DNA from 3 places in the Bradyrhizobium diazoefficiens genome. Region 3 is predicted to be linked to each of the others. Evidence: predicted binding sites of a transcription regulator. Region 3 holds the regulator's gene; each other region holds the start of a gene.
The links. Region 3 encodes LexA, which represses DNA repair genes until DNA is damaged. Its sites were predicted from a motif close to TGTTCNNNNTGTGTTCNG; they were not measured.

Region 1 (7,259 bases), 3.4 Mb from region 3:
TGACGGCACCAAGGAAGTGGTGCGCGAGGATTGGGAACTGGAAGGCCGCGATGCCGCCCATGTCGACCACGTCACGGATGATCTGGCCGGGTTTTTGGCCAGGGTGTCGCCACGCTAACCGCCGACGTCCCGGGGCGCGAAGCGAGCCCGGGACGACGGTGGAGTATGCCTTGACTCCACCTCTCCAAATCCCGAAAAAGCGCCCCAATCCATCAAAATTCCCGTCTGCCACTGAGGAAATCCCGATGTCCCTGTCCGCCCTGGAATCCACCATCAACAGCGCCTTCGACGCGCGCGACGGCATCTCGACATCGACCAAGGGCGAAGTGCGCGAGGCCGTGAACCAGTCGCTGGAGATTCTGGACAAGGGCGAGGCACGCGTTGCCGAGCGCGGCACTGATGGCAAGTGGAAGGTCAATCAGTGGCTGAAGAAGGCCGTGCTGCTCTCCTTCCGCCTCAACGACATGGACGTCATTCCCGGCGGCCCGGGCCAGGCGAACTGGTGGGACAAGGTGCCCTCGAAGTTCGAAGGCTGGGGCCCGAACCGTTTTCGCGATGCCGGCTTTCGCGCGGTGCCCGGCGCCGTGGTGCGCCGCTCGGCCTTCATTGCCAAGAACGTCGTGCTGATGCCGTCCTTCGTCAATCTCGGCGCCTATGTCGATGAGAGCACCATGGTCGACACCTGGGCGACCGTCGGCTCCTGCGCGCAGATCGGCAAGCGCGTGCACATCTCCGGCGGCGCCGGCATCGGCGGCGTGCTCGAGCCGCTCCAGGCCGAGCCCGTCATCATCGAGGACGACTGCTTCATCGGCGCGCGCTCCGAGGTCGCCGAGGGCGTCATCGTGCGCAAGGGCGCGGTGCTGTCGATGGGCGTGTTCCTGGGCGCCTCGACCAAGATCGTCGACCGCGAGACCGGCGAGATCTTCATGGGCGAAGTGCCGGAGTATTCGGTGGTGGTGCCCGGCGCGCTGCCCGGCAAGCCGATGAAGAACGGCCAGATCGGCCCGAGCACCGCCTGCGCGGTGATCGTCAAGCGCGTCGACGAGCGCACGCGGTCGAAGACCAGCATCAACGAGCTGCTGCGGGATTAAGTTCTACCGCGAACTGGAATTTGTCCCGCCCAGCGCTAGCCCACCCGGCGGCATGCATGTTAAGCGGGGCGCATGACCGATGCCCTGTCCATTGCCCGCGACCTCATCCGCTGCCCCTCCGTCACCCCGGCTGACGCCGGTGCACTGGGAGTGCTCGAAAAGGCTCTCAATGAAGCCGGCTTCACCTGCCACCGTGTGACCTTCAGCGAACCCGGCACCGCCGATGTCGACAATCTCTACGCGCGGATCGGCACAGAAGGGCCGCACATCAGCTTCGCCGGCCATACCGACGTGGTGCCGCCCGGCGACGAAAGCGCCTGGAGTGTCGGGGCGTTCTCGGGCGAAGTGAAGGACGGTTTCCTGCACGGCCGCGGCGCAGTCGACATGAAGGGCGGCATCGCCTGCTCGGTCGCCGCGGTGCTGGAGCATCTCGCCGCCAACGACGGCAAGCCGCGTGCGGACGGCACGGGCTCGATCTCGTTCCTGATCACCGGCGACGAGGAAGACGTCTCGATCAACGGCACGATCAAGCTGCTGAAATGGGCGGCGGAGCGCGGCGAGACATTCGATCATTGCGTGCTCGGCGAGCCCTCCAATGTCGAGACGCTGGGCGACACCATCAAGGTTGGCCGCCGCGGCTCGCAATCCGGCACGCTGTATGTCGACGGCGTTCAGGGCCACGTCGCCTATCCGCATCGCGCGGCCAATCCGGTGCCGGACATTTCGAGGCTGATCGTGGCCATCAGCGACGAACCGCTCGATCATGGCAGCGCGCAGTTCCAGGCGTCCAATCTCGAATTCACCTCGGTGGACGTCGGCAACAAGGCCAACAACGTCATCCCCGGTGAGGCCCGCGCAAAGTTCAACATCCGCTACAATGACAACCATACGCAGGCGAGCCTGCGCGAGCTGGTCGAGACGCGACTGACAAAAGCCTGCGGCAACCGCATCCGCGCCCGCATTGTCTGGGAGCCCTCGAACTCCAACGTGTTCGTCACCAAGCCCGGCCCGTTCACCGACCTCGCAGTGTCCGCGATCGAGGAAGTGACGGGCCGCAAGCCGGAGCTGTCGACCTCAGGCGGCACCTCGGACGCCCGCTTCATCTCGAGCTATTGCCCGGTGATCGAGTTCGGTCTGGTCGGCCAGACCATGCACCAGGTCAACGAGCGCGTGCCGGTCAAGGATCTGGAGAAGCTGACGCAGGTGTATCGCGGGATTTTGACGCGGTATTTTGGGTAGGGTGCTGTTGTCGCCACAAGCTCCGCTGTCATCGCCCCGCCTTGTGCGCAATTGCGCACTGGGGCGGGCGATCCAGTATTCCAGAGACGGTGCTTGAGCCGAGAAGCCGCGGCGTACTGGATGCCCGCCTTCGCGGGGCATGACACCGAGGGCGTAGTGAGAGCGCGCGTACTCCGCACTCTCGCTCACCTCAATAATCCACCTTCACCAGATACAGCCCCTCAGGCGGCGCGACGATGCCGCAGGCGGCGCGGCTGCGGGCCTCTAGCGCTGCGGAGAGATCGTCCGCGGTCCAGCGGCCTTCGCCGACCCAGACCAGCGAGCCCACCATCGAGCGCACCTGACTGTGTAGGAACGAGCGCGCCGACGTGACGATGGTGATCTCGCGCCCATCGCGCAGCACATCGAGCTGATCGAGCGTCTTCTCGGGCGATTTCGCCTGGCACTCGGTGTCGCGAAAGGTCGTGAAGTCGTGCTTGCCGAGCAGGCGCTGCGCCGCTGCATGCATCGCGTCGGCATCGAGCCGCCGCGGCACGCGCCAGGCATGGCCGATATCGAGCGCGAGATTGGCGCGGGTGTTGATGACGCGGTAGCGATAATGGCGCTTCACGGCCGAGAAGCGCGCTTCGAACGTGTCGGGCACGATCTCGGCCTCGAGCACCGCAATCGGATGCGGGCGCAGATGCGCGTTCAGCCCGTCACGAAAACGGCCCGGCGGAAATTGCTTCTCGATGTCGACATGCGCAACCTGGCCGCGCGCATGCACGCCGGCATCCGTGCGGCCGGCGCCATGCACCCGCAGATCCGCGCCGGTCATCGCCTTCACCGCCGCTTCCAGCGCACCCTGCACCGAGGGCAGCGTGTCCTGGACCTGCCAGCCGAAGAACGGCGCGCCGTCATATTCGATGGTGAGCTTGTAGCGGGGCATCAGATGAGCCGCATGGGCGGCTCGACCTTCACGCCGCGCAAGAAGTCCACCGCCTGCATCCGGGCCTTGCCTTCGCGCTGCAGCTCGAGGATGCGGATCGCACCCTCGCCGCAGGCGATGGTGAGCTGGCCATCGAGCACCTCGCCCGGCGCACCGGCGCCCTTTGCGAGCTCACAGCGCAAAATTTTTACGCGCGCATTCTCCGTAATACCGGCGAGCTCTGCCCAGGCGCCGGGAAACGGCGACAGGCCGTGGATGTGGCGCAGCACCGCGTGCGCGGACTTGCTCCAGTCGATCCGCGCCTCCGCCTTGTCGATCTTGGCGGCATAGGTGACCCCGTCCTCGCTCTGTTTTTTGAGCTGGAGCGCGCTGCGGTCGAGCGCGGCCATCGCGCGCACCATCAGATCGGCACCAAGCCGGGACAGGCGATCGTGCAGATCGAGCGCGGTCATATTGTCGGTGATCGCGAGCCGCTCGGCCATGGCGACGTCGCCAGTGTCGAGACCGACATCCATCTTCATCACCATCACGCCACTCTCGGCATCGCCGGCCATGATCGCGCGGTTGATGGGCGCCGCGCCGCGCCAGCGCGGCAGCAGCGAGGCGTGAAGGTTGTAGCAGCCGAGCTTTGGCGCATCGAGGATCGCCTGCGGCAGGATCATGCCGTAGGCGACGACGACGGCGGCATCGGCGTCAAACGCGCTAAACGCGTCGAGCGCTTCCTGCGTCTTCAGCGTCTTCGGCGTCAGCACGGGCACGCCGAGCTTTCGCGCAGCCTCTTCAACCGGGGTTGGCTGCAATTGCAGCCCGCGCCGGCCGCCCGGCTTCGGCGCGCGGGTATAGACGGCCACGATCTCGTGGCCGTGCGCGACGAGCGCGAGCAGCGTCGGCACGGAGAAATCGGGCGTGCCCATGAAGATCAGGCGGAGGGGCATCGACGGAGAACCTTACTCCGCGCGCTTGGCGGCTTTCTCGAACTTCTTGATCACGCGGTCGCGCTTGAGCTTTGAGAGATAGTCGACGAACAGCACGCCGTTGAGATGGTCGATTTCGTGCTGGATGCAGGTGGCGTAGAGGCCTTCGGCATCCTCCTCGTGCACCTTGCCGTCCAGATCCGTGAAACGCACGCGCACTTTCGCCGGCCTCTCGACTTCCTCGTAATATTCGGGGATCGACAGGCAGCCTTCCTCGTAGACCGACAGATCCTCGGACGACGCGATGATCTCGGGATTGATGAAGACGCGTGGCTCCGGCTTGGTCTCGCCGTCCTGGTTGGGCTTGGCGAGGTCCATGGTGATCAGCCGTAGCGGCTGCGCAATCTGGATCGCCGCCAGGCCAATGCCGGGCGCGTCGTACATGGTTTCGAACATGTCATCGGCAAGCTTGCGGATCTCCGGCGTGACCTTCTCGATCGGCTTGGAGACCAGACGCAGCTGCTTGTCGGGCAGGATGATGATTTCTCTGAGGGCCATGGCGGGCGATTTAAGCCGCGCGCGACAAGCGGTCAATGCGGCCGGGAACGCGTTAACACTCCGCTAACCATAAAACTTGTTTCGTTAATCATAAAAATTAGGGGTCGATTAACCATAAATGTTCGCTATTCGTTCGTATGACCTGGCGAATCGGCTAGAAGGGCTGGCATGAACGAGATCATTTTCATGCTTGGCGACTGGCCGCTGCGTACACTCGATGCGCTGATCGGCTTCGGCGCCCTGGTCCTCATCCTGCTGATCATCATTGCGGTCGTGATCGCGCGGTCCGGGCGGCGCGGCGCGGAACTCGCGATGGCGAGCGCCATCCGCGCCGACGAGCTGGAGGAGCGCCTCAGCCAGGTCCTGCACGCCCAGAGCGAGGCCGCCGGCCGAGCCGACGCCATGACCCAGGCACTGGCCGGCCGCCAGGCCGAGATGGCCCGGGCGGTCAACGAGCGGCTGGATTCGGTGACCCATCGGGTCGGCCAGTCCATGGAACACTCGACCCGCAACACCATGGAGAGCCTGCGCGCGCTGCACGAGCGGCTCGGCATCATCGACAACGCGCACAAGAACCTCACCGACCTCACCACGCAGGTGACGACGTTGCGCGACGTGCTCGCCAACAAGCAGTCGCGCGGCGCCTTTGGCCAGGCGCGGATGGAGGCGATCGTCCAGGACGGCCTGCCGAAGGGGGCTTACGAATTCCAGTTCACGCTCTCGACCGGAAAGCGGCCCGATTGCGTCGTGTTCCTGCCCGACAAGCGCCCGCTCTGTATCGACGCAAAATTTCCGCTGGAGGCGATGACCGCGCTGCACGACGCCCGCACCGACGAGGAGAAGCGCGCCGCCACGCAGCGGCTGCGCGGCGACGTGATGAAGCATGTCAGCGACATCGCGGAAAAATACCTCGTCACCGGCGAGACCCAGGAAATGGCGCTGATGTTCGTGCCATCGGAATCGGTCTACGCTGAGATCCATGATGGTTTCGACGACGTGATCCAGAAGGCCTATCGCGCCAAGGTCGTGCTGGTGTCGCCCTCGCTGCTGATGCTCGCGATCCAGGTGATGCAGCAGATCATGAAGGACGCGCGCATGCGCGACGCCGCCGACCAGATCCAGACCGAGGTGATCAAGCTCGGCGACGATCTCGGCCGCCTGCGCGACCGCGTGCTGAAACTGCAGAAGCACTTTGCCGACGCGAACGAGGACGTCCGCCAGATCCTGATCTCCGCCGACAAGATCGAGAAGCGCGCAGGGCGAATCGAGGAGCTCGATTTCAGCAAGACCGACGCGCCCGCGGACGGCCCGCGGCTGGTGGCGTCAGGCGCGGCCGAGTTGTTTCCGAGGAAGCTCCAGGCGGGGGAGTGAGATTGAGGCGCACTGTCATGCCCCGCGAAGGCGGGTATCCAGTACGCTGGGACGGCTGTGGTTGAATCCAGACGCCGGTGGGTACTGGATCGTCCGCCTTCGCGGACGATGACACCGAGAAGGCGACGACACCTCCCTCGTGGCCCCCAGAATCTGCTAACACCTTCCCATGACCGCACCCGACGCGACCTCGCCCGCCGGAACTGATGCCCCCGCGACCTCCTGGCACGACAGCCTGGCTGTTTACCTGCAACCGCGGGTGCTGATCGTGCTGTTCCTCGGCTTCTCCTCGGGGCTGCCGCTGGCACTGTCGGGGTCGACGCTGCTGGTGTGGATGCGCGAGGCCGGCGTCGATCTCAAGACCATCGGACTGTTTGCGCTGGTCGGCACGCCCTACACGCTGAAATTCCTCTGGGCGCCGCTGGTGGACGCGCTGCATGTGCCGCTGTTCACCCGCGCCTTTGGCCGGCGGCGCGGCTGGCTGCTGTTCTCGCAATTGCTGCTGATCATCGCGATCCTGCTGCTGGCGATGACCGATCCCGCGCGCTCGCCGTTCTACGTCGCACTCGGTGCGCTCTTGGTGGCAACGACCTCGTCGACGCAGGACATCGTGGTCGACGCCTTCCGCGTCGAGAGCCTGCCCGAGAGCGAGCAGGCCGCCGGCATGGCCGCCTACGTCGCGGCTTACCGCATCGGCATGCTGGTCTCGACTGCCGGGGCGCTGTTCATGGTCTCCGGCTTCGAGAGCACCGGCATCACGCGCAGCTCGGCCTGGATGTGGGGCTATGTGGTGATGGCGTCGATGGTGCTGATCGGAACGATCACGGCACTCGTGGCGACCGAGCCCGAGCCATCGGTACGGGCGGAAGCTGCGACGCACGAAGAGTCCGCATTCACGCGCGTGCTGCACGCGGCGATCGGCGCCTTCTCCGAATTCCTGTCGCGCAAGGACGCGCTCGCGGCGCTCGCCTTCGTCGTGCTGTTCAAATTCACGGACGCGTTCTCGGGCACCATGACCGCGCCGTTCGTGATCGACCTCGGCTTCACCCGCAACGACTATGCGGCGATCGTGAAGGGCGTCGGCCTCGCCGCGACCCTGATCGGCGGCTTTGCCGGCGGTTTTGTCGCGCGGCGTTACTCGCTGGCGACTTCGCTCTG
Region 2 (7,259 bases), 1.7 Mb from region 3:
CCCTGCCGAAGGCCAGCAGGGTCGCGAGGCCGCCGGGCGGGCTGCGGTAGAACAGCAGCGCCACCAGCAGCCACATCGCGGCCTGAAGCAGCACGGCAATCCAGACGATCAGCCGCGGCCGGGCGCGAATGAGCTCGATGACCAGGGAGGTAAACCGCATGCAACGTCCGCAAGATGCAGCCAACCCGTCCAGCCGGCCCTATTCGCTCACCCTGTTTTGATAAAGCGCGCCACGCGTCGTGGCAACGACAGTCTGCGCTAGAGGCTCGCTGACGTATCGATGTCCACGGTCGCGTCCGTCTGCACCTCAACCTCGGCGACCGAGAACAGGTCCTGCACCGTCTCGACGGTCCAGGGCATGTGCTTGGCGCGGACGGCCGCGACGGGGGCGAAGAAGCTGCGATGGTGGATGGTGGGGCCGAGGCGGTCGAGCGCGTCGAGATGCTCAGGCACGCTATAGCCCTTGTGCTGCTCGAAGCCGTAGCCCGGGCAATCCTGCGCCAGCGCGCACATCAACCGATCGCGCGTTACCTTGGCGACGATCGAGGCCGCCGCGATCGACAGCACGATGCCGTCGCCGCCGATCACGGCCTCGCAGTCGCACGCCGTATCGAGCCGGTCGCGGCCGTCGACGAAGACGTGCTTCGGTGGCTCGGGCAACGCAATCACCGCACGCTTCAGCGCCCAGAGCGAGGCACGCAGGATGTTGTCGCGGTCGATCCGGGCGCGTGAGGCGACGACGACCGAGACCTGCGCGGTGGCGCAGATCTTGTCGAACAGCTTTTCGCGCTCTTCCGCCGTCAGCCGCTTGGAATCGTCGATACCGCGCGGGATGCGGTCGGGGTCGAGAATCACCGCGGCCGCCACCACCGGACCGGCGAGCGGCCCGCGGCCGGCCTCGTCGCAGCCGGCGACCGGCCAGACGCCGCGCTTGATCAGCGCACGCTCGCGACGGAAGCTTGGCGGCTTCGCAGGCGTGGCCTTTGTGGCAGCGTCCTTCTCTGGCGCGTCCGTGGCTGGCTTCTTGGCAGACTTGTCCCGAATCATGGCCGGGATCGTGCGCAAGCAGATCGGCCAGCGCAACCGGGAACCCTCGCAATTCCCGCTATTCAGACATCCCTACTCCGCTAGATGGACCCGCCGATCATCGCCGACCTCGATGCCGGGCGCGACGACGACCTCCCAGGGATGGCCGTCGGGATCGGCAAAATAGCGGGAATAGCCGCCGTAATCGGTTTCATGCGCGGGTTTCAGCAGGGCGGCGCCCTTGCCGAGCGCAAACGCCAGCACTGCGTCGACCTCCTCGCGCGTCGCGCAGTTCCATGCCAGCGTGACACCGCGGAAAGTCGATGGCCTTGGCTGATCCGGCAGCTTGGCGTCGGCCGCGAGCTGGTCCCAGGGAAACAACCCGAGCACCGGACCGCCGGTGTCGAAGAACGCAACGGCTTCGCCGGTCGCCCTCAGCCGGCGCGAAAAGCCAAGCGCGTCGTAAAAGGCGATGCTGGCGCGGATGTCACGCACGCCAAGGGTGATGACGGTGAGCCGCGGTATCGGAGCCGGCAGTTCCTTACTCATCACACACCTCGTTCGCTCCTCAGCCTCAGAACAGGCTGAGCTGCTCGCCGTTCTGCTTCGGTCTGGCAAAATGATCCGTCGTCAGCTTCGAGCGGCGCTTGTTGAGCCCCAGCCTGTCGCAGGCGATCTCGATGCGGCGGCCGATGGTCCAGGCCATCGGCCCGGTGCCCTTCATCCGCTCGCCCCATTTCGCGTCGTAGTCGCGGCCGCCGCGCATGTCGCGGATCAGCGTGAAGACGTGGCGATAGCGATCCGGATAGTTCGCCATCAGCCATTCGCGGAAGAGATCGCGCACCTCGAGCGGCAGCCGCAGCAGCACGTAGGAGGCTTCCTTGACGCCGACATGGGCTGCGGCATCCAGAATGCGCTCGATCTCGGAATCGTTCAGCGCAGGGATCACGGGCGCGACCATCACGGTGGTGGGAATGCCGGCGTCCGAGAGCTGCTTCAGCGCCTCAAGGCGCTTTGGCGGCGTCGAGGCGCGCGGCTCCATGGTGCGCGCGAGCTTCGGGTCGAGCGAGGTCACTGAGATTGCGACCTTGGCGAGGTTGCGCTTGGCCATCCGCGCGAGAATGTCGATGTCGCGTGTGACCAGCGCGGACTTGGTGACGATGCCGACGGGATGGCCGGTGCGCTCCAGCACCTCCAGAATGCCGCGCATGATTTTGCGCTCGCGCTCAATCGGCTGATAGGGATCGGTGTTGGTGCCGATCGCGATCATCCGCGGCTCGTAGCCGGCGGCCGCCAGCTCCTTCTCGAGCAGCGCCGGCGCCTCAGGCTTCACGAACAGCTTTGACTCGAAATCGAGCCCGGGTGACAGGCCGAGATAGGCGTGCGTCGGCCGCGCGAAGCAATAGACGCAGCCGTGCTCACACCCACGATAGGGATTGATCGAACGATCGAAGCCGATGTCAGGAGAGTCGTTGCGGGTGATCACCTTGCGCGAGGTGTCGACCGCGACCGAGGTCTTGAATGGCGGCAGCTCTTCCAGACTCTGCCAGCCGTCGTCGAAGGCGACGCGCGCCTCGGCCTCAAAGCGGCCGCTGGCGTTGGACTGTGCGCCCCGCCCCCGCCTGCGCGCGCGGTCGATGGCGACGCCAAGCTCGGGGAAATCAGCAGGCGCACCCGCCGGCTCGGAGGGCGCCGTGACCGGCGGGTGCTTGAGAGCAGAAGAAGATGCTGGACTCATGAAGCCAAGATAGCACGCAAACGGAACAAATCAAGAACAAGAATGAAAAACGTGAAAACAACCCCATGCACAGTAGCGCTGCCCAAACTTCGCGCGCTGACCTTTGACCTCACGCAACATCGCGTGAGCCCGATCCCGTCTGATGACGGCAAGTATCAATCTCGGGATCGATCTCGCCGGAACAAGGTTGATGACGATCGCTGGGTGGAGGTCCCCATGAATATGACAAATCAACAACAATCGGCCGCTGCGAGCACTGACCTCGATCTCCTCGATCGCTACTGGCGCGCCGCCAACTATCTCTCGGTCGGGCAGATCTATCTGCTCGACAATCCGCTGCTGCGCGAGCCCTTGCGGCCCGAGCACATCAAGCCGCGTTTGCTCGGCCATTGGGGCACGACGCCGGGGCTGAACTTCATCTACGCCCACCTCAACCGCGTCATCCACGCGCTGGACCTCGACGTGATCTATATCTGCGGCCCCGGACACGGCGGCCCGGGCATGGTCGCCAACACCTATCTGGAAGGCAGCTACAGCGAGATCTATCCTGATATCGCGCGCGATGCGGACGGATTGCGAAAACTTTTCAGGCAGTTCTCCTTCCCCGGCGGCATCCCGAGCCACGCGGCGCCGGAAACGCCGGGCTCGATCCACGAAGGCGGCGAGCTCGGCTACGCGCTGGTGCACGCCTATGGCGCGGCGTTCGACAATCCCGACCTGATCGTCGCCTGCGTCGTCGGCGACGGCGAGGCCGAGACCGGCCCGCTCGCAGCGTCCTGGCATTCCAACAAGTTCCTGAACCCCGCCCATGACGGCGCGGTGCTGCCGATCCTGCACCTCAATGGCTACAAGATCGCCAATCCCACCGTGCTCGGCCGGATGCGTGATGACGAGATCCGCGATCTCTTCCGCGGGTTCGGCCACGAGGCGCTATTCGTCGAGGGCGACGATCCCAAATTGATGCACCGGACCATGGCCGATGCGCTCGATGTCGCGTTGACCAGCATCCGCTCGATCCAGCAGCACGCCCGCGAGGGGCAAAAAAGCGTCGCACGGCCACGCTGGCCGATGATCGTGTTGCGCAGCCCCAAGGGCTGGACCGGCCCGAAGGAAGTCGACGGCAAGAAGGTCGAAGGCTTTTGGCGCGCGCATCAGGTTCCCGTTGCGAACTGCCGCGAGAACCCGGCGCATCTGAAGATTCTCGAAGACTGGATGAAGAGCTACGAGCCGGAAAACCTGTTCGACGCCAGCGGCGCGCTCGTTCCAGAGCTTCAGGCGCTGGCGCCCGAAGGCATCCGCCGCATGGGCGCCAATCCGCATGCGAATGGCGGGTTGTTGAAGAAGGAGCTGAAGCTGCCGGACTTCCGCAGTTTTGCAGTCGAAGTGCCACAGCCCGGCAGCGTGACGGGAGAAGCAACGCGCGAGCTCGGCAAATTCCTGCGCGACGTCATCCGCCTCAACGCCGAAGAGCGCAACTTCCGCATCATGGGTCCGGACGAGACCGCGTCAAACCGGCTCGACGCGGTGTTCGAGACGACCGAACGCGTCTGGATGGAGCCGATCGAATCTTACGACGTGCATCTCGCGCAGGACGGCCGCGTGATGGAGGTGCTGAGCGAGCATCTCTGCCAGGGCTGGCTGGAGAGTTATCTGCTCACCGGACGCCACGGCTTCTTCTCCTGCTATGAGGCTTTCATCCACATCGTGGATTCCATGTTCAACCAGCACGCCAAATGGCTGAAGGTGACGCGACACCTGCCATGGCGGCGCCCGATCGCATCGCTGAACTATCTCCTGACCTCGCATGTCTGGCGCCAGGACCATAACGGCTTCAGCCATCAGGATCCCGGTTTCGTCGATCTCGTCGCCAACAAGAAAGCCGACATCGTCCGCATCTATTTCCCGCCGGACGCCAACACGCTGTTGTGGATCGCCGATCACTGCCTGCGCACTTACAATCGCATCAACGTCATCGTTGCCGGCAAGCAGCCGGCGCCACAATGGCTGTCGATGCAGGAGGCGGCCACGCATTGCGATGCCGGCATCGGCATCTGGACCTGGGCCAGCAATGAGGCGTCCGGCAGCGAGCCCGACGTGGTGATGGCTTGCGCCGGCGACGTGCCGACGCTGGAAACGCTCGCCGCTGTCGATCTGCTCCGCAACGCGCTGCCGGACCTCAAGATCCGCGTCGTCAACGTCGTCGACCTCATGACGCTGCAACCGAAGGAGCAACATCCGCATGGCCTCTCCGATCGCGACTTCGACAGCCTGTTCACGTCGGACAAGCCTGTCATCTTCGCCTATCACGGCTATCCCTATCTCATCCACCGGCTGACCTATAAGCGCACCAACCATGCCGGCATGCATGTGCGCGGTTTTGCCGAGGAAGGCACCACCACGACGCCGTTCGACATGGTCGTGCTCAACGAGCTCGATCGTTATCATCTCGCGATCGAGGCGATCGAGCGCGTGCCGGGGCTCGCGACCAAGGCCGCACAGGTGAAGCAGCAGTTCCGCGACGCGCTGATCGAGCATTCGCGTTACGTGCGCGAGCATGGCGAGGACATGCCCGTGATCCGCGACTGGGCCTGGCCGGGCAAGGCGGGCTGACACGATGCCGGCCTCCGACGCGGTGCTCGTCCTCAACGCAGGCTCGTCAAGCATCAAGTTCGGCCTGTTCGAGATCTCGGGAAGCGAACCCGCCCTGCTCTGCAAAGGTCTGCTCGACGAGCACGAAGCAAAGCCGCGGCTGGTGGCAAAGAGCCCATCGGGCGAGGCGCTGTTCGAGACGCAGCGGGAGGCGTCGGATGCGGACGGCGGTCATCTGTTCGCCGACGTGCTCGGCTTCATCGAGGAGCGTTTTCGCGAGGCCCGCTTGCGCGCTGTGGGCCACCGCATCGTTCATGGCGGACCGGATTATTCCGGCCCGGTCGCACTGACCGATGACATCTATGGCAAGCTCGAGGCGCTGACACCGCTGGCGCCGCTGCATCAGCCGCGCTGCCTGGCGCCGGTCCGGACCATCAGGGCGATCCGCCCCTCGCTGACGCAGATCGCCTGCTTCGACACCGCCTTCCATCACGGCCTTTCGCCGCCGGCGAGCCGCTTCGCCATTCCGGGACGCTACGAGGCGCGTGGGCTGCGGCGCTACGGCTTTCACGGGCTGTCATTCGAATATGTCGCAGGGCGTCTCGCCAGGATCGCGCCGGAGCTTGCAGCCAAGCGCACCGTCATCGCCCATCTCGGCAATGGCGCCAGCCTCTGCGCGTTGCACGACGGCCGCAGCGTCGACACCACGATGGGACTGACGCCGCTCGACGGCCTGGTGATGGGCACGCGCTGCGGCTCCATCGATCCCGGCGTGCTGCTCTACCTGTTGCAACACGAGAATATGTCGGTGGAGGATTTGCAGCACCTGCTCTATCACGAGTCCGGCCTGCTCGGCGTCTCCGGCATCTCCGCGGACATGCGGACGCTGCTTGCGAGCGGCGATCCTGCAGCACGCGAGGCGGTCGATCTCTTCACCTTCCGTGCCGCACAGGAGATCGCGGTGATGGCCAACACGCTCGGCGGACTGGACTGCCTCGTCTTCACCGGCGGCATCGGCGAGCACGCCAGGGAGATCCGTAGCGCGATCGGCGAGCGTCTCGCCTGGCTCGGCGTCCGGATCGATCCCGCGGCAAATGACGCGGCGCGCGAGCGCATCAATGCCGGCGACAGCGCCGTGGATGTCCTCGTCATCCCGACCAATGAGGAGCTCACGATCGCGCGCCATTGCGCCGAGGTGTTGCTACACCTCTCCCCGACGGGGAGAGATTAACCGCGTCCTTGGCTCGCACCGCCAACCAAACTCAGATCGCTCAGTGAATCCCGGCAAAGATCTGAATACACCCAATCACGACCTCGATCACGATCAGCACCACCACCGCGATCTCGAGGCGGAGCGAGCGCTGGGTGTCGATGATGTCGGTCAGCGCATCGGCCGTCTCCGCGACGACCGTGAGCTTGCGCTCGAGCGTGTCGAGACGCTCCTTCAGCTCGTACTCGTCTTCAAGACGCGCATAGAGCCGGTCGAGCTGCGGCTTTTCCCAGAGCGCATCGGGCTTTTCCGCGACCGCGACGCGGCCGGCGACGCGCTGCTGGACGAGCAGCGCGTTGCCAATGAGCTGCAGAATGCCCTTGCGCGGCCGCGACGTCCGGCCTTTCTCGGCGAGCTCGCGGGCAAAAGGCTCGATGACGTCGAAGACCGCAGCGACGCGCCGCTCGTCGCGCGCCAGCGACGTGCTCTTGGCGAGAGCGTCCGCGATCAGCAGCAGTCGCTCGTCGGAAAATTTCGAGAGGTTGATCGGCCCGCCCGGCTGGATCGCTTCGGCGTTTTCGTCGTGGCAAAGCTGCGCCTGCGCGGTCTCCTCCTCATGGGGGCTGAGCTCGCCGATCACGCGCGACTTGAGACTGTCGATGAGAACCTTCTCCTCCGACGGCAACAGCCCGATCA
Region 3 (7,259 bases):
CACTTTGGAGACCTGCTGTAGGAAGTACAGCGCCCAGAACTGACCGCTGTACCAGACCACGCCCTGTCCGATCAGGACCACAATGGCGATCCCGATGTATTTGATGTTGGCGCTCAGGAAGGCCTCCTTCCAGGGGTTCCTGGTCATCTGCCCGCGAGCCTTGATCTCCTGGAAGATCGGCGTCTCCTGGAGTTGGAGACGGATATAGATGGCGATGGCCACCAGCAGGAAGGACGCCAGGAACGGAACGCGCCAGGCCCATTCGTCGAAGGCCTGATTGCCGGCATATGTCCGCGTGAGGACGATGACGGCCAGCGACACCACGATCCCGAGAGTCGGAGAGGTCTGCAGCCAGCCGGTGTAGTAGCCGCGTCGATCGTCCGGCACATGCTCGGCGACGTAGGTGATGGCGCCACCATATTCGCCGCCCAGGCACAGACCCTGGATCATGCGCAGGCCGAAGAGAACGAACGCGGCCGTCAGACCGATCGACTGGTAGGTCGGGATCAATCCGATCGCCCCCGTGCCCAGTCCCATTCCGCTGAGTGTGATGAGAAACGTATATTTGCGGCCGACCCGATCACCCATCCATCCGAACAGGAAGGCCCCCAGCGGACGGATGAGAAATCCTGCCGTAAAGAGCGCGATCGTGCTGAGGAGGGCTGCAACCGGGTGGGATTGCTCGAAGAACTTGAACGATAGAACTGCGGCCAGGCTGCCGAAGATATAGAAATCATACCATTCGATGATGTTTCCCACCGACGCAGCGATGATCACGCGGCGAAAATCGCTCGGTATTTGCATGGGCATTTGCAACTCCTATGGTTTCAAGATGTCTCCTCGCATTGTTTCAGCGGTCGATCTTCTCGCGGAGTGCGTGATGCGCGGCGTTGCATGCGCCTGTTCACGAGTTGCGTCGGCAACGCCTGACCTCAGGGGAATTTTGGTCCACCTGAGGTGAGCTCCTGCGGCCTTAGAACCGCGAGCCTCCACTGCCTTACCCGTCTGCCGGGGAGGCGGGGAACCGTAGTGTAATCCCACCAGGGGCGGGCACCTTATGAGACTTTCGGCTCAATCGACCCGCGCCCGGCGCGTTTGCGAAGCAGGTCGCACGAGCTCAAATTCTCCGTGACGTCTGGCGGGCAGCGAACGGAAGGTCGTCCCAGGCGTTGTGTGGGGTCTATCAGAGGATCCCCCCATGCAAAACATTGCAGAGCATATGGAAGTCATCGGTGCCGACGGCGTCCATGTCGGCACGGTCGACAGGGTCGAGGGCAACCGCATCAAGCTGACCAAGAAGGACAGCGGTGAGGGCAGCCACAAGGGCCATCACCATTTCATCGACAAAGGCCTCGTCGCCGGTGTCGAGGGCAACAAGGTCCGCCTGTCGGCCAAGGCGGACGTGGCCGTGACGATGGAAGAGGAAAAGTAGGGCTGGGGCCCGCTCGTTCCTGATCCGTACCGCTATTCGGCCGCCTGCACGTTCCGGTAGCCTCTGCCCCTGTCGCGTATCGCAGGGTTGCTAAGGAATGGCAGAGCCGGGCCGGCCACAGCGTGCCTCGCAGGGGATCGCCGGGACTTGGCCGACGACCGGTCGGGCCGCGTCTGCCGGCGGCTTTGTGCCGGCGGGCTTTGGCGTTTGGCCCGCGATCGTCGGGACGCTGCGCGAATGGGCAAAGGCCGAAGCCGGCGCCGGGCGAGTGTTTCCCTGGGTGCCCATCGCCTTCGGCTGTGGCATCGCGCTCTACTTCGCCGCCGATCATGAGCCGGTGCTGTGGGTCGTTGCCGCGACGGCGGTGGCGCTGGCGCTCGGGGCGGTGTTGTTGCGGCGAAATCGTTGGTTTGCGCCGGCGATCATGATCGCGGCGGTCGCGGCCGGCTTTGCCATGGCGACGTGGAAGACGGCACGCATCGCGCACAATGTGCTCGCAAAGCCGCTTTATTCGGTGTCGCTGTCGGGCTTCGTCGAGACCCGCGACATCCGCGAGCGCACCGACCGTTTCGTGCTGCGCGTCACCGCGATGGAGGCGCAGGGCAGCGACGTCAAGCTGGAGCGCGTCCGCCTCTCCGTGCGCAAGGGCACCGCGCCCGATGTCGGCAGCTTCGTGCAGCTGAAGGCGCGGCTGATGCCGCCGCTCGCGCCGTTGCGGCCGGGCAGCTACGATTTCTCGCGCGACATGTTCTTCCAGGGCATCGGCGCCTCCGGTTTCGTGATGGGCGCGATCACGGCATCAGTGCCGCCCGATGTCGGAGGCCTGCGGCTACGCTATGCGGCGGTGATGCAAGGCCTGCGCGATGCGATCGACGCGCGGATCCGCGCCACGCTCGATGGCGACAACCGCGCCATCGCGACTGCGCTTTTGACTGGCCGCCGCGATGCGATCACCACGCCCGTCAACGACGCGATGTTCATCTCCGGCCTCGGCCATGTGCTGTCGATCTCCGGCTATCACATGGCCGTCGTCGCCGGCGTCGTCTTCTTTGCGGTCCGCGCGCTGCTGGCGCTGATCCCCGGGCTCGCGGCCGGCTTCGCAATCAAGAAATGGTCGGCCGCCGCGGCGCTGGTCGCGTCCGCATTCTATTTGCTGCTCTCGGGCGCGGAGGTTGCGACCCAAAGGTCGTTCTTCATGACGGCAGTGGTGCTGATCGCTGTCATGGTCGATCGCCGCGCGATCACGTTCCGCACGCTGGCGGTGGCGGCTCTGATCGTGCTTGCGGTCGCGCCGGAGGCGCTGGTGCATCCGAGCTTCCAGATGTCCTTTGCGGCAACGCTTGGGCTTGTGGCGCTGGTGCAGATCGGCATGCCGAACCTGTTCGCATCTCCCGATCATTCGACGACTGCGCGCATCGCCCTGTGGGGCGGTCGCGAGATCGCGATGTTGTTCATGGCCTCGATGATCGCGGGGCTCGCGACCACGCCCTATGCCGCCTTCCATTTCCACCGCGTCACGCCCTACGGCGTGCTCGCCAATCTCGGCGCGATGCCGGTGGTGTCGGCGCTGGTGATGCCTGCTGGACTGCTGGGATTGCTCGCGGCCCCGTTCGGGCTCGACGGTGTGTTCTGGTGGCTGATGGGAATCGGGATCGACTGGATGGTGGCGGTGTCGCGCTGGGTCGCCGCGCTGCCCGGCGCGATCGGGCACATCGCCGCCTTCGGCACCGCGCCGCTGATCGCTGCGAGCCTCGGCCTGATCCTGATGGGCCTGCTGCGCACGCCGCTGCGCTGGTCGGGCGCCTTCGTCCTCATGGCGGCAACCGTCTGGGGTCTGTCGGTCCGGCAACCCGACATCCTTATCGCCGGTGACGGCCAGAGCGTCGCGGTGCGGGGCAGGGACGGGCAGCTGCATCTGATGAGGACCAACAAGGACAATTTCCTGATCAAGGAGTGGCTCGCGGCGGACGCCGACCCGCGCGATGCGGCCAGCGCCTCGCTCAGTAAAGGCGTGTCGTGTGACGAGTCCGGCTGCGTGACGCCACTCGCCGACGGCCGGATGATTGCGCAGGCGCTGCGCATCGACGCGCTGAACGACGATTGCAGCCGCGCGGCACTGGTGGTGACGTCAAGGCCCGCGCCGCCGGATTGCGGTGCCATGGTGGTCGATCGGCCGCGTCTCGCGCGCCAGGGCGCGCTGGCGCTGACGCAGCGTGGCGACGGTTTTGCGATTGCGGCGGTGAAGTCGAGGGGTGCAAACCGCCCCTGGTCGCCGGCGGCGGCCGGCGATGGAGATTTCGAACGGACCCTCATGCCAAGGTCGGCGGCTCCGCGCGCCAAAGACGCAACGCCGTCAGAGGCCGACCTTCAGGCCGAGGACTGAGGTCGACCTATCAGCCGATCGGCAGACGCGGGGACGTCGAGTGGCTGTCGGCGATGACATGCGGCTTGTGCTCGCGCTCGCCGAGCGGCTGCGTCACGGGCAGCTGCAGCACGGTTGCACGCTGGCCTTCCACGAGCTGCGTCACCAGCACGTATTTGCCGTCGGGGAATTCGATCGCGTCGTGATGACGATCAGGAACGTGCGGATCGACCTTGCCGAACTTGCCGACGCGCGAGTTGACGGTGCGCGTCCAGATCCAGCGATTATCGTAGCGGACGTTGTCGGCGAAGGCGAGCTCCGTTCCCGGCAGCAGGCAGACCGCAACTGACATGTCGGCTTCGGAAGCGAAGCCGCGCGTCGAGGTGCCACGGAACGTTGTCGTGACGATCGTCTCGCCAACCTCTGCGGGACGGGTCGCGACGGCATGCAGGCTATAGTCACACATCGGGTGCTCCTCAATCGGGATAGAGCACCGCGCCTCTTCTGAGGCGCAGGCCTCTATCAGAGTGGAAGCCTGTGATCATATGCGATGTTGGGGGCAAATCTGCGGCTTGGATCCGCAAGCCGCCATCACAATATCTTTTTCAAATACGTGAGGAACAAAGCCTGCTCTCATGCATTTGGAGAGCCGTTCGGTCAACGGCCTGCGGGCGCTGACCAGCCCGCATACGGCCAGGCCGGCGGGGTGGGCCGTGTGACGGCGTTGCGGGCATCGCGGAATTGTTCGTTCGTTGCCTGCGGAGCTTTGTGGGCGTGATGCGGCTTTTGTGCCGCGAAGGCTTGCGACGCTGATGCTGCGATCAGCGCCATCGTGACAGTGCTCAATACGAGCTTGCGCATGGTGGCCTCCTCGGTCTTCTTAAAGGCCTGCGAAGCGATGCGTGCTTCGTTGCGGCGTGCCGAGGATGTAGCGCTGGAGAGGGGGCCGGATAATCTGTGCAAAACCAGAAAGACTATCCAGCCGGAGCGGACAATCGTCCGCTCCAATCGTTGATGGTGGTCGTCGATTGCGACGCGCTCAGTACTTGACGCGCTCAGTACTTGCGGTACAGCCCGATCAGCTTGCCCTGGATCTTGACCCGGTTGGGCGGCAGGATGCGGACCTCATAGGCCGCATTCGCCGGCTCGAGCGCGATCGAGGCGCCACGGCGGCGGAAACGCTTCAAGGTTGCTTCCTCGTCGTCGATCAGGGCGACGACGATGTCGCCGGTGTCGGCGCTCTCGTTGCGCTGGATCAGCGCCATGTCGCCATCGAGAATGCCGGCTTCCACCATTGAGTCGCCACGCACTTCGAGCGCGTAATGCTCGCCCGAGCCGAGCATGTCGGGCGGGACGCTGATGGTGTGGCTGCGGGTCTGCAACGCCTCGATCGGCGTACCGGCCGCGATCCGGCCCATCACGGGCACCGCAACGGGACGCTCACCCTCGTCGGCGGGCGGGCTCGACGTCGTGCGTACCTTGCCGAGATTGCCTTCGATGACGCTCGGCGTGAAGCCGCGGCGGCTGCCGGCGGCGGCCTGGAGCTCAGGCAGCTTGATCACCTCGATGGCGCGGGCGCGGTTGGGCAGGCGCCGGATGAAGCCGCGCTCCTCGAGCGCAGTGATCAGGCGATGGATGCCCGATTTCGAGCGCAGATCGAGCGCGTCCTTCATCTCGTCGAAGGAGGGCGGCACGCCGCTTTCCTTCAGGCGCTCGCTGATGAACCGCAGGAGCTCGTATTGTTTGCGCGTTAACATCTCGACCAAAATCCCCCGGTTGATGTCGTTCGATTCCGAGACGTGAATTCGGCAATAAGCCGCTGCACGCTCGAAACAAATCATGAACGGACACTATATGTTCGATACATGTTCCGCAACTGCTTAATTTACCGTGAACGCGACAAAGTTCGCGGAACGGTTGCGAACGAAGCGCTCAAACGGGCAGTCGCAGCACCTCGCAGGGCGCTCCCGCTTCGGCCTTCGGTGCGAACGGTTCGCGCACGAGAAGTGCCTGTGCCGCAGCGAGATTCGCAAGCAGCGAGGAGTCCTGGCGATTGACGGGAAGGGCGATCAGCGTGCCGTCATCACGCACATCGAGGCGGGCGCGCAGATAATCCTCGCGCTGGTCATTGGCGCCGACGTCGCGGCCGAGCACGGCGCGTTCGCGGCGGTGATGAACCATCGAACGGCCCGACAACGCGCGAATCAGCGGCACCATGAACAGGAAGCCGCAAACATAGGATGACACGGGATTGCCGGGCAGGCCGATCACGCGCATCGCCCCGAGCTGCCCGTTCATCATCGGCTTGCCCGGCCGCATCGCGATCTTCCAGAACGCCATCGACGTGCCTTCGTCGCGGAGCGCCTGCTGCACCAGATCGTGGTCGCCGACCGAGGCACCGCCCGTGGTGATCAGGATGTCGGCGCCGGATTCGCGCGCGCGGCGGATGCCGGCGGTGGTGGCGGCAAGCGTGTCGGCCGCAATCCCGAGGTCGATGGTGTCAGCCCCCTCGCTGCGGGCGAGCGCATGCAAGGCGTAGCCATTGGAATAGACGATCTGGCCATGGCCGGGCGTGGCGCCCGGCATCACCAGCTCGTCGCCGGTGGCGAGAATCGCGACCTTTGGACGACGCTGGACGCTAAGGTGCGGGTGGTTCATGCCGGCGGCGAGCGCGAGGTCGCGCTCGGTGAGCCGGGCGCCCTTGTGCAGCAGCACGTCACTCTCGGAGAAATCGATGCCGGCCGGCCGAATGTGCCGCCCGGTGACGGCTGCCTCCTTGATCGCGATGCGCTCGCCATCGGCGACGGTATCCTCCTGGATCACGACTGCATCAGCGCCGTCGGGAACGACGCCACCAGTGAAGATCCGGACCGCTTCGCCGGCGCCGACAGTTCCCGCAAACGGACGGCCGGCAGCGACCTCGCCAATGACGGCGAGCTGCGTGTCAATCCTGGCCGCATCGGCCGCGCGGACGGCATAGCCATCCATCGCCGACATCGCCTGCGGCGGCTGCGTCCGCCGCGCCGCGACGTCGCGCGCAAGCACGCGATGGAAGGCCGCGTCGAGCGCGACCGATTCCTCGGGCAGCGGCTCCGCACCCGCGAGCACGGCAGCGAGCGCATCGGAAACCGGCATGAGGGCCACGGGTGAAAGCTCCTGCTTGGGCAACGCAACGATCACGTTACGGCAAGCGTTCTAGCCGAGTGCGGGCGCCGAGGCAAAATGGCCGCCGCCTTTGACGATCTCCAGCGGGAAAGCGGCTTCGGCGCGCGTGAGATCGTAGCGCTCGCGCATGGCTTCCAAGTTTCGCTGAGGCGCCGCGCCGGGTATCACGACGGCGTTATAGGATTTCCCCTTGCCGAGCTTCCGTCTTCAGCGACGTCGGGCGCCTGGGGACTCTGATCGCTGTCGGGCATCGGATCGGCCTGGGCTTTCAGGTCGGCGGCCTTGCTCATCAGCTTGGCG

Region 1: JJC00_RS35530 (DNA recombination protein RmuC) is a predicted target of LexA. The motif match lies at 4,850-4,867, and genes of this name have one in related genera.
Region 2: JJC00_RS11230 (PA0069 family radical SAM protein) is a predicted target of LexA. The motif match lies at 2,786-2,803, and genes of this name have one in related genera.

The regions. Positions count from the first base shown of each region.
Region 1 is NZ_CP067102.1:7,610,828-7,618,086, forward strand. It holds gene JJC00_RS35500 (pyrimidine 5'-nucleotidase) at 1-118, shown strand, start outside; gene dapD (2,3,4,5-tetrahydropyridine-2,6-dicarboxylate N-succinyltransferase) at 246-1,091, shown strand; gene dapE (succinyl-diaminopimelate desuccinylase) at 1,164-2,330, shown strand; gene truA (tRNA pseudouridine(38-40) synthase TruA) at 2,521-3,258, opposite strand; gene fmt (methionyl-tRNA formyltransferase) at 3,258-4,193, opposite strand; gene def (peptide deformylase) at 4,206-4,730, opposite strand; gene JJC00_RS35530 (DNA recombination protein RmuC) at 4,899-6,101, shown strand; gene JJC00_RS35535 (AmpG family muropeptide MFS transporter) at 6,271-7,259, shown strand, end outside.
Region 2 is NZ_CP067102.1:2,476,133-2,483,391, reverse strand. It holds gene JJC00_RS11245 (glycosyltransferase family 39 protein) at 1-160, opposite strand, end outside; gene JJC00_RS11240 (ribonuclease HII) at 259-1,047, opposite strand; gene JJC00_RS11235 (VOC family protein) at 1,120-1,575, opposite strand; gene JJC00_RS11230 (PA0069 family radical SAM protein) at 1,601-2,764, opposite strand; gene JJC00_RS11225 (phosphoketolase family protein) at 2,987-5,374, shown strand; gene JJC00_RS11220 (acetate/propionate family kinase) at 5,379-6,584, shown strand; gene JJC00_RS11215 (RMD1 family protein) at 6,625-7,259, opposite strand, start outside.
Region 3 is NZ_CP067102.1:4,177,846-4,185,104, forward strand. It holds gene JJC00_RS19450 (MFS transporter) at 1-810, opposite strand, end outside; gene JJC00_RS19455 (DUF2171 domain-containing protein) at 1,199-1,432, shown strand; gene JJC00_RS19460 (ComEC/Rec2 family competence protein) at 1,530-3,815, shown strand; gene JJC00_RS19465 (hypothetical protein) at 3,826-4,260, opposite strand; gene JJC00_RS19470 (hypothetical protein) at 4,452-4,655, opposite strand; gene lexA (transcriptional repressor LexA) at 4,850-5,551, opposite strand; gene JJC00_RS19480 (molybdopterin molybdotransferase MoeA) at 5,727-6,938, opposite strand; gene JJC00_RS19485 (hypothetical protein) at 7,124-7,259, opposite strand, start outside.